Regions from separate parts of the Pseudomonas sp. Stari2 genome, predicted to be linked through region 1. Evidence: predicted binding sites of a transcription regulator. Region 1 holds the regulator's gene; each other region holds the start of a gene.

Region 1 (3,275 bases):
CATCAATTGGTCAGCCGCGCCGTCAGCGTGCAAATGCAGGAAGAACCCAGCGAAGAAGCCATGGCTGACATGTTCGCTGATATCTACCACAGCCCGACCAAGCAGGTTGGCTGAGGTAATGAACAGTTTTTGTACCTACATCGATGGTCTGCCACGCATTGTTCCGGTTGTGAACGCGCAGCCAGTAATGTGGCCTCCGTCTATGCAAGACAAGGTAAAGAAATAACATGGGCAGCATGCATCCCGTACAGGTGATCGCGGTGACCGGCGGCAAAGGTGGCGTCGGCAAGACTAACGTGTCAGTGAACTTGTCCCTGGCGCTGGCAGAGCTTGGCCGTCGGGTCATGCTGCTGGACGCCGACCTGGGTCTGGCGAACGTCGACGTTCTGCTGGGCCTCACGCCCAAACGTACCCTGGCCGATGTGATCGAGGGCCGCTGCGAGCTGCGCGACGTGCTGTTGCAAGGTCCCGGCGGGATCCGCATCGTGCCGGCCGCTTCTGGCACCCAGAGCATGGTTCATCTGAGTCCGGCCCAGCATGCCGGCCTGATCCAGGCGTTCAGCGATATCGGCGACAATCTCGATGTGTTGGTGATCGACACCGCTGCGGGTATCGGTGACTCGGTAGTCAGTTTTGTTCGCGCTGCGCAAGAAGTGTTGCTGGTGGTCTGCGACGAGCCGACCTCGATTACCGACGCCTACGCGCTGATCAAACTGCTGAACCGCGATTACGGCATGAACCGCTTCCGCGTCCTGGCCAACATGGCCCAGAGCCCGCAGGAAGGTCGCAATCTGTTCGCCAAGTTGACCAAGGTCACGGATCGCTTCCTTGACGTCGCCCTACAATACGTCGGCGCGGTGCCTTACGACGAAAGCGTGCGCAAGGCGGTGCAGAAGCAGCGTGCGGTCTATGAAGCTTTCCCGCGTTCCAAGTGCGCACTGGCGTTCAAGGCGATCGCACAGAAGGTCGACACCTGGCCGCTGCCCGCCAACCCGCGCGGCCACCTCGAATTTTTCGTCGAGCGCCTCGTGCAGCAAACGGCAGGACCTGTGCTATGACCGCCAGCGGTATGAATTTCTACAAGAAGTCGGCACGTGACGCGCAGTACGAACTGATCGAGCGTTACGCGCCACTGGTCAAACGCATTGCTTACCACTTGCTGGCGCGATTGCCTGCCAGTGTGCAGGTCGAAGACCTGATCCAGGCCGGGATGATCGGCCTGCTCGAAGTCTCGACCAAATACGACGCCAGCAAAGGCGCCAGTTTCGAAACGTACGCGGGCATCCGGATCCGCGGCGCCATGCTCGATGAAGTACGCAAGGGGGACTGGGCACCACGCTCGGTTCACCGTAACACCCGTATGGTCAGCGACGCGATTCGCTCGATTGAAGCTAAAACCGGCCGTGACGCTAAAGATCACGAGGTTGCGGCCGAACTCCAATTGAGTCTCGACGATTACTACGGGATTTTGAATGACACCCTGGGCAGCCGACTGTTCAGTTTCGACGACCTGTTGCAGGACGGCGAACACGAAGGGCTGCACGAGGATGGCGCCAGTGCTCATCTTGAGCCGTCGCGCGATCTGGAAGATGAGCGCTTCCAGGCTGCGTTGGCGGACGCGATTGCCAATTTGCCGGAGCGTGAGCGACTGGTGTTGGCGCTGTACTACGACGAAGAGCTGAACCTCAAGGAAATCGGTGAAGTCCTTGGCGTCAGTGAATCGCGGGTCAGCCAGTTACATAGCCAGTGCGCGGCCCGCTTGCGGGGGCGTTTGGGGGAGTGGCGAGCGCGCTGAAGGCAGTGTGGGGACGCTGCGAACGAGGCTGGTGCGGTGGTGAACGGCACCGGTCTTGCTCTGTTGTGCTCCAGACAGTCATCGAGTGTTTTGCCGGATTGATTGAAATGGCGCGTCCAGGTGCTGGGCGCGTTTAAGACTGCTTGGAGGTCGAATTGAACAAAGACATGAAAATCCTCATCGTTGATGACTTCTCAACGATGCGGCGGATCATCAAGAACCTGTTGCGTGACCTCGGGTTCACCAACACCGTTGAAGCCGACGATGGCACCACTGCCATTCCGGTACTCAACAGCGGCAGCATCGACTTTCTGGTGACCGACTGGAACATGCCTGGCATGACCGGTATCGACTTGCTGCGTCACGTGCGCGCCGATGAAAAACTCAAGCACCTGCCAGTGCTGATGGTGACTGCTGAAGCCAAGCGCGAGCAGATCATCGAAGCGGCCCAGGCCGGTGTTAACGGCTACGTGGTCAAACCTTTCACGGCTCAGGCGCTGAAAGAAAAAATCGAGAAGATTTTCGAACGCATCGGCTGATGACGCGCGGGGGAGCTATGGAGCATAAAGAATCTTCACAGGGCGACTTCGAGTCGACGCTGAAAAAACACGCGGTCGAACTGGTCGAAAGCCTTGAAAAAGGCAGGTTCGGCGACGCTGTGCAACTGATCCATGAGCTCAATCAGACCCGTGACCGTGGCCTGTACCAGGAAGTCGGCAAGCTCACGCGCGAACTGCACAGTGCAATCGTCAACTTCCAGATCGACCCGCACATGCCGCAGGCCGAGGAAGTGTCGCAGATCACTGATGCGACCGAGCGCCTGAGCTATGTGGTCAAGCTGACCGAAGCGGCGGCCAACCGCACCATGGACCTGGTGGAAAGCGCCACGCCGGTGGTCAATGGTCTGGCTGACGAAGCCCAGGCATTGAGTGCCGACTGGGGACGCTTCATGCGTCGTGAAGTCGGGGCTGAGGAGTTCCGCGAGCTGGCGCGTCGGGTCGACGGTTTTCTGACACGCAGCAGCACCGACAACCGCGCAGTGTCGAGCAACCTCAACGACATTCTGCTGGCCCAGGATTACCAGGACCTCACAGGTCAAGTGATCAAGCGCGTGACCCAGTTGGTCACCGAAGTCGAAAGCAATCTGCTCAAACTCGTGCTCATGGCCAGCCAGGTGGACCGCTTTGCGGGCATCGAACATGACCGTGCTGCAATGCTCGCTGAAAAAGATCCACAAAAACATCTCTCGCAGGGTGAAGGTCCGCAGATTCATGCCGATAAACGAGAAGACGTTGTGTCCGGTCAGGACGATGTGGACGATTTGTTATCCAGCCTTGGATTTTAGTTTTCTGGGTTTTTAGACCTGTAGGAGCACCCCATTAATGAGCTTCGGCGCCGATGAAGAGATCCTTCAGGATTTCCTGGTTGAGGCCGGCGAGATTCTTGAGCAACTGTCCGAACAACTGGTCGAGCTGGAAAG
Region 2 (3,275 bases), 1.6 Mb from region 1:
TTGCCCGGTGCCCGTGAAGATTACAAATGGGGCGGTGTGCGGGTGTTTTCGATTGCCGGTAACAAGATGTTCGCCTTGCAGGGGCTGCGTGGCGAGTCGCTGGCGTTCAAGGTCGACAAGGATCTGTTTCTCGGCCATTGCGACCGGCCGGGCATTCACCCGGCGCCATATCTGGCGCGGGCACAGTGGATCATCATGCACCCGCCCTACCCCTTGAGCGCCGAGGAACTGCGAGGGTTACTGCAACGTTCTCACCAGTTGGTGGTGAGCAAGCTGCCGAAGAAAACCCAGGTGGGTTTGCTGCTGTAGTTCTAACCCAGCGCCAACAGGTTCGAACCGAGGAACAACTGGTCGATCCAGAACACCTGGTGCAGCGCGACGATCACCCAGAACAGAATCTGAAACGACACCTTGCGCGTCTTGTGCCGGAAGACTTGCTGGGCGATCAACGCGCCCGGCCAGCCTCCCGCCAGTTCCACGGTGTGCAGGACGTTCTCCGGCGTGCGCCAGGCGTCGGCGCGAGCCTTGCGCTTGTCGGCCCAGTACAGGAAAAACGCCAGCACGCTGACCAGCCCATAAGCCGTCAGCGGCACCCGTGAGATTCCGCGCAGCCACATCGACAGCGAACCGAACAGCGGCAACGCACAGACGATCAGCAAGATCATCAGCTTCAACTTCAGATGCTGGATGCTGCCACCGGAAGGACCGCGATCCGGGCGGCGTGCGCGGGAGTCACTCATGCCTTGGCTGCCGCCCAGTCCACCCAACCGAACTGCCAGGTCGCCAGAATCAACAGACCGAACACGATCCGGTACCAGGCGAATGCCGCATAGCTGTGGCTGGCGATGAACTTCAGCAAACCGCGCACGGCGATCATGGCGAAAACGAATGCCGTGACAAAACCGATGGCAAACACCGGGAAGTCCGCCGGCACGAACAGCGCGCGGTACTTGTAGCCCGAATAGACCGCCGCACCGACCATGGTCGGCATCGCCAGGAAAAACGAGAACTCGGTGGCGGTCTTGCGCGACAGACCGAACAGCAGCCCGCCAATGATGGTCGAGCCGGAGCGCGAGGTGCCCGGGATCATCGCCAGACATTGGGCGAAACCGACCTTCAGCGCATCCTTCCAGGTGATTTCGTCCACGGTTTCGGCGTGCACTTCATGCTGCCGGCGCTCGGCCCACAACATGATGAAGCCGCCCACCACCAACGCCGTCGCTACGGTGATCGGGTTGAACAGGTACTTGTGAATCAGATTGGCAAAGATCACGCCGAGCACCACGGCGGGCAGGAAGGCGATCAGCAGGTTGGCGGTAAAGCGTCGCGCACTCGGCTGGGTCGGCAAGCCGATGACCACGTCGAGAATCTTGCGGCGAAACTCCCAGACCACCGCGAGAATCGCGCCGAGCTGAATGATGATGTTGAACGCCATGGCGCGTTCGCCGCCGAAATTCAGCAGGTCGGCGACAATGATCTGGTGTCCGGTACTGGAAATGGGCAAAAACTCCGTCAGCCCTTCTACAACTCCAAGAATCAGTGCCTGCAAGGCGGTCCAAAGGTCCATCAATCCCCCAAAGAGCGATGCGTTCAGGCATGCCCCGATAGTATTTTTTACGTTCACTGCGATCAGCGTAGCTGTTTGTTGCTGTACCGATTCCGCGCGCCAAGGATCCACACGAAACGGTCAAAATTCCGTGAAATGGCAACTTGGGTTCAGGTTTTCACGCACGGGGCCGAAATCCTAACAGACAAGCCGTAATAGCGCTGCCGCGCTCTACGACTTGGGTCGCGTATGCCCGACCAAGGAAACGTGGTTGGATGCTGGCGGTGATTTATTACAAGAAAAAGAAATCGGAGTGACAGCGTTATGAACAGCTTGCGCAGTGTGTCGATCAGCCGACGCTTGTGGCTCATCTTGATTGTGGCGGTGGTCATGCTGCTGACCCTGGGCCTGTTGATGCTCAAGCAGATCCACGATGACCTGTATCACGCCAAGGCCCAGAAAACCCAGCATGTGGTGCAGACCGCCAGCGGTTTGCTGACCTATTACCAGAGCCTGGAAGCGGCGGGAACCCTGACCCGCGACGCCGCGCAGAAGCAGGCGCTGACGGCGATTCGCGGCCTGCGTTATGACCAGAACGATTACTTCTGGATCAACGATCTCACGCCCGTGATGGTCATGCACCCAACCAATCCGAAGCTCGAAGGCCAGAACCTCTCGGCGATCCGCGACCCGGACGGTTTTGCAGTGTTCAACGAGATGGTTGCCATCGCCAAATCCAAGGGCGCCGGGATGGTCGACTACCGTTGGCCGAAACCCGGTGCCAGTGAACCGGTGGCCAAGACCTCCTACGTGAAACTGTTCGAGCCATGGGGTTGGGTGCTGGGTTCCGGCGTGTACGTCGACGATGTGCAGGCTGAGTTTCAGGGCCAGGTGATCAAGGCTTCCGTTGTCGGTCTGTTGATTGCACTGATCATGGGCGTGCTGGTGATCCTGATTGCCCGCAGCATCGTTCGCCCGTTGCAGGAAACCGTGAACGCCATGGCCAACATTGCCAGCGGCGAAAGCGACCTGACCCGCAGCCTCGATACCCATGGCCAGGACGAAGTCACGCAACTGGCCCATCACTTCAATGCCTTCACCGCCAAGCTGCGCCGGGTGATCGGCGATTTGCAGGTGTCGGCCAGCGCGCTGGGCCAGTCCTCCACTGAACTGGGCAACGACGCGAGTCAGGCCCAGCAACGCAGCCAGCAACAATCGCAGCAGATGGAGCTGGTGGCGACGGCCATCAACGAAGTCACCTACGGCGTGCAGGATGTGGCGAAGAACGCCGAGCATGCCGCCAACGAAATGCGCGATGCCGAAGCTCAGGCGCAGCAGGGCCAGATCAACATCGACGGCAGCCTGCAACAGATCGACAAATTGTCCGGCACCATCGATCAGGCGGTCGAAGTCATTCGTACTTTGGCGACCGAAAGCACGCAGATCGGCAGTGTCCTGGAGGTGATCCGCTCGATTGCCGAACAGACCAACCTGCTGGCACTCAACGCCGCCATCGAAGCCGCCCGCGCCGGCGAACAGGGCCGTGGTTTTGCCGTGGTGGCCGATGAGGTTCGCCTGCTGGCACAGCGCACACAGAAATCCACGGCGGAAATCCAGTCAATGATCGAGCGCCTGCAAAATCATTCTGAAGCCGCGGTGAAAGTGATCGGCGACAGCAGCAAGGCCTCGCAGCTGACCATCGAGCAGGCCGGACTGGCCGGTGCGAGCC
Region 3 (3,275 bases), 1.0 Mb from region 1:
CGGTCAGCACGCTGGCCGGGTGCAACGTACCCGCTTCGTATAACGCCCACATTTCCTTGGCGTATCGGGTCTTCTTCAACTCCGGGGCGAAGCGACCGAAATACGACGCCATGTTGCCGACGTCACGTTCGAGCATGCTGAACGCGTGGTTGTTGCCGGCGGCGTCCACCGCTTGCGGCAGGTCGATGATGACCGGCCCTGTCGGCGTCAGCAGCACGTTGAACTCCGAGAGGTCACCGTGCACCAGACCGGTACACAACATCAGCACGATCTGCGAAATCAGGAACGCGTGATATTCGCGGGCCTGATCCGGCTCCAGCACCACGTCGTTCAGACGCGGTGCGGCATCGCCGTATTCGTCGGCCACCAGTTCCATCAGCAGCACGCCTTCGAGGAAATCGTACGGCTTGGGCACCCGCACACCGGCGTTGGCCAGGCGGAACAGCGCCGCGACTTCGGCGTTCTGCCAGGCGTCTTCGGCTTCCTTGCGCCCGAACTTGGAACCCTTGGCCATCGCCCGGGCCTGTCGGCTGTTACGAACCTTGCGGCCTTCCTGATACTCGGCCGCCTGGCGGAAACTGCGTTTGTTCGCCTCCTTGTAGACCTTTGCGCAACGTAACTGATTGCCGCAGCGCACCACATAAACAGCTGCTTCTTTGCCACTCATGAGTGGACGCAGCACTTCGTCGACCAGACCGTCCTCGATCAGGGGTTCAATGCGTTTTGGAGTCTTCATCAGCTTTTATTGTGGGTCCTTTATTACCAAACACGCGAATGTCACTCGTTATACGGCAATCCTCGCATCACGGGGAGGGGTTGCCGACCTGTGAACCTGTGGATGCACACACTGTGCCGGATAAACCGGGCCGATCCGCCTCTTTATCGACTGCTGCGAATCATAGCCGAGGCTGTCGGAGTTGTTGGCGACAGGACTTGAGGGCATTTGCGACAGAATCTGACATCCCGCCGAACACCGCTCACAATAATTTTCTTTTGCAGCCTCAATTTCCCTCACGCGCGGCCGAATTCATTTGAGGCAGAGGAATTTGTCCGACAATCGTTTCAAAAAAATCTTCGATGTCGCACTCAAGGAAACGGGTGAGAAATACGTTTTTCGGCTGCCAATAAACCGCGAGTCATCTGCACTGCGTGGGCCTACAAGAAAATCTGGAGCGCGGATGAACATCAAACAGAAGTTGACCTGGGCGTTTGCAATCATCGCCTGCTTGCCCGTGGTACTGGTCGCCACGCTGGTGGTACTGAACCTGCGCAGCGATGCCCGGGAAGGCTTTGTCGACAGCAGCGGACGCGAGATCCGACAGGTCAGCAACGCCATGCAGCTGTTTTTCGACGGCATCAGCCAGAACGTCGATTACCTGGCGGCGCAGCCCCTGGTCAAAAACGCCGACGGCACCGTACGCAGCCGCATGAGCGCGAACGCCGCCGATACCTCCGACGGAGAAATCGACAAGCAACTGTTTGCCCTGTTCGAAGGGCTGGCGAAATCTCACCCGGCCTACTCCTATGTTTCCTATGGCCTGAGCAGCGGCGGCTACGCCTTCTGGCCGGGCGACCCGAAAATGGCCAACTACGACCCGCGTACCCGCCCGTGGTACAAGACCGCCATGGCCAACCCGGGCAAGACCCTGCGCACCGAAGCCTATTATTGGGCCGGCGATGACGCGGTACTGGTCAGCACCGTGCGCGCAGTGGCCAACCAGTTGGGCGCCCAGGGTGGCGTGGTCAACATTGACGTGTCGCTCAAGCAACTGACCGAGATCGTCAAACAGATCAAGCTCGGTGAAAGCGGTTACCTGATGCTGATGGAAAACACCGGCACGGTGCTGGTCGATCCGAAGCAACCGGAGCACAACTTCAAGAAGCTCGACAGCCTCGGCGACGGTTACGCACAACTGGCCAAGGCCGGCAAAGGCCTGGTGGAAGTCAAGCTCAACGGCGAACGCTACATGGCCAACGTCTGGCCGTCGGAGCAATTGGGCTGGACCTTCATCGGCCTGATCAAACAGAACGAAGTGATGAGTTCCGCCACTCAACTGACCTGGCTGATCGCGATCATCGCGGCCGTGCTGGCAGCATTTTTCGCCGTCGTCGGCGCCAGTTTCGCCAGCCTGATCGTAAGGCCGATCCGCAGCGTGGCCAGCGGTCTGGAAGGTATCGCCCAGGGCGAAGGCGACCTGACCAAGAGCCTCGACATCCGTGGCAGCGACGAAACCGCGCAACTGGCCAACTGGTTCAACCAGTTCCTCACCGCGATCCGCAGCCTGATCCAACACATCGGCGGCGCGGCCGGAAAAATCCTCGCCACTTCGCAGAGCTCGACCCGGGTCTCCGGCGACATGGCCGAAGCCGCCGGACGCCAGCGCGAAGCGGTGGATATGGTCTCGACCGCGTTCCACGAAATGGTCGCCACCGCCAACGAAGTCGCCCGCTCGTGTAGCCAGGCAGCCGAGTCGGCCGACAGCGGCCAGCGCCAGGCCCGCGAAGGTCAGCAGCAGATCGATGCGGCGGTGCACAGTGTCGACCAACTGAGCCAGGAACTGGAGCAATCGGCGCAGTCGATGCAGCAACTGGAACGCGACAGCAACGACATCCAGTCGATCCTCGGCACCATCCGCTCCATCGCCGAACAGACCAACCTGCTGGCGCTCAACGCGGCTATCGAAGCAGCGCGGGCCGGTGAACAGGGGCGTGGATTTGCGGTGGTCGCCGATGAGGTTCGCGCATTGGCCAAGCGCACGGCGGATTCGACGGCGGAAATCGACGGGCTGCTGGGCAATCTGGCGAAGCGCACCAGCGCGGTGACCCAGCAGATGCGTGCCAGTCTTGATGTGTCGCAGCAATCGGTGGCACGGATTGGTGAGGCGCGGGAGAGCTTTGGGCAGATCCGTGAGTCGGTGGATGTGATTCGTGACATGAACACTCAGATCGCGACTGCGGCGGAAGAGCAGCATCAGGTGGCCGAGGACATCAATCGGCATATCAGCCAGATTCATGGTGATGCGCAGCTGGTGGCGGAGCTGGCGAATTCGGCGCGGCTGGATTCGCAGAGTCTGGCGGGGTTGTCGAATGAGCTGGATGGGTTAGTGCGCAGGTTCCGTACCTGAATAACCTTTGGAGGCCCCTCTCCTTTTGGGGAGGGGCGTCTTGTTCTTTCAGCGCTCGATGATCGCTGTCACACCCTGTCCGCCAGCCGCACAAATCGAAATCAACCCCCGCCCCTGCCCCGCCGCATCCAGCAACTTCGCCAGATTGGC

Evidence for each region. The regulator FliA, encoded in region 1, starts transcription of late flagellar genes. The targets are predictions, from matches to a motif close to CTAAAGTTTNNNNNNNNNNNGCCGNTAA.
Region 2: a site for FliA is predicted at 1,716-1,743, ahead of NH234_RS16100 (methyl-accepting chemotaxis protein). Genes of this name have one in related genera too.
Region 3: a site for FliA is predicted at 1,001-1,028, ahead of NH234_RS04210 (methyl-accepting chemotaxis protein). Genes of this name have one in related genera too.

The regions. Positions count from the first base shown of each region.
Region 1 covers NZ_CP099760.1:1,993,411-1,996,685, forward strand. Annotated here, with positions in the region: gene flhF (flagellar biosynthesis protein FlhF) at 1-114, shown strand, start outside; gene fleN (flagellar synthesis regulator FleN) at 228-1,058, shown strand; gene fliA (RNA polymerase sigma factor FliA) at 1,055-1,795, shown strand; gene NH234_RS09165 (chemotaxis response regulator CheY) at 1,963-2,334, shown strand; gene NH234_RS09170 (protein phosphatase CheZ) at 2,352-3,140, shown strand; gene NH234_RS09175 (chemotaxis protein CheA) at 3,178-3,275, shown strand, end outside.
Region 2 covers NZ_CP099760.1:3,581,199-3,584,473, forward strand. Annotated here, with positions in the region: gene NH234_RS16085 (MmcQ/YjbR family DNA-binding protein) at 1-309, shown strand, start outside; gene NH234_RS16090 (DUF1294 domain-containing protein) at 312-740, opposite strand; gene NH234_RS16095 (undecaprenyl-diphosphate phosphatase) at 737-1,567, opposite strand; gene NH234_RS16100 (methyl-accepting chemotaxis protein) at 1,871-3,275, shown strand, end outside.
Region 3 covers NZ_CP099760.1:950,538-953,812, reverse strand. Annotated here, with positions in the region: gene NH234_RS04215 (PA4780 family RIO1-like protein kinase) at 1-736, opposite strand, end outside; gene NH234_RS04210 (methyl-accepting chemotaxis protein) at 1,179-3,125, shown strand; gene NH234_RS04205 (acetyl-CoA C-acetyltransferase) at 3,174-3,275, opposite strand, start outside.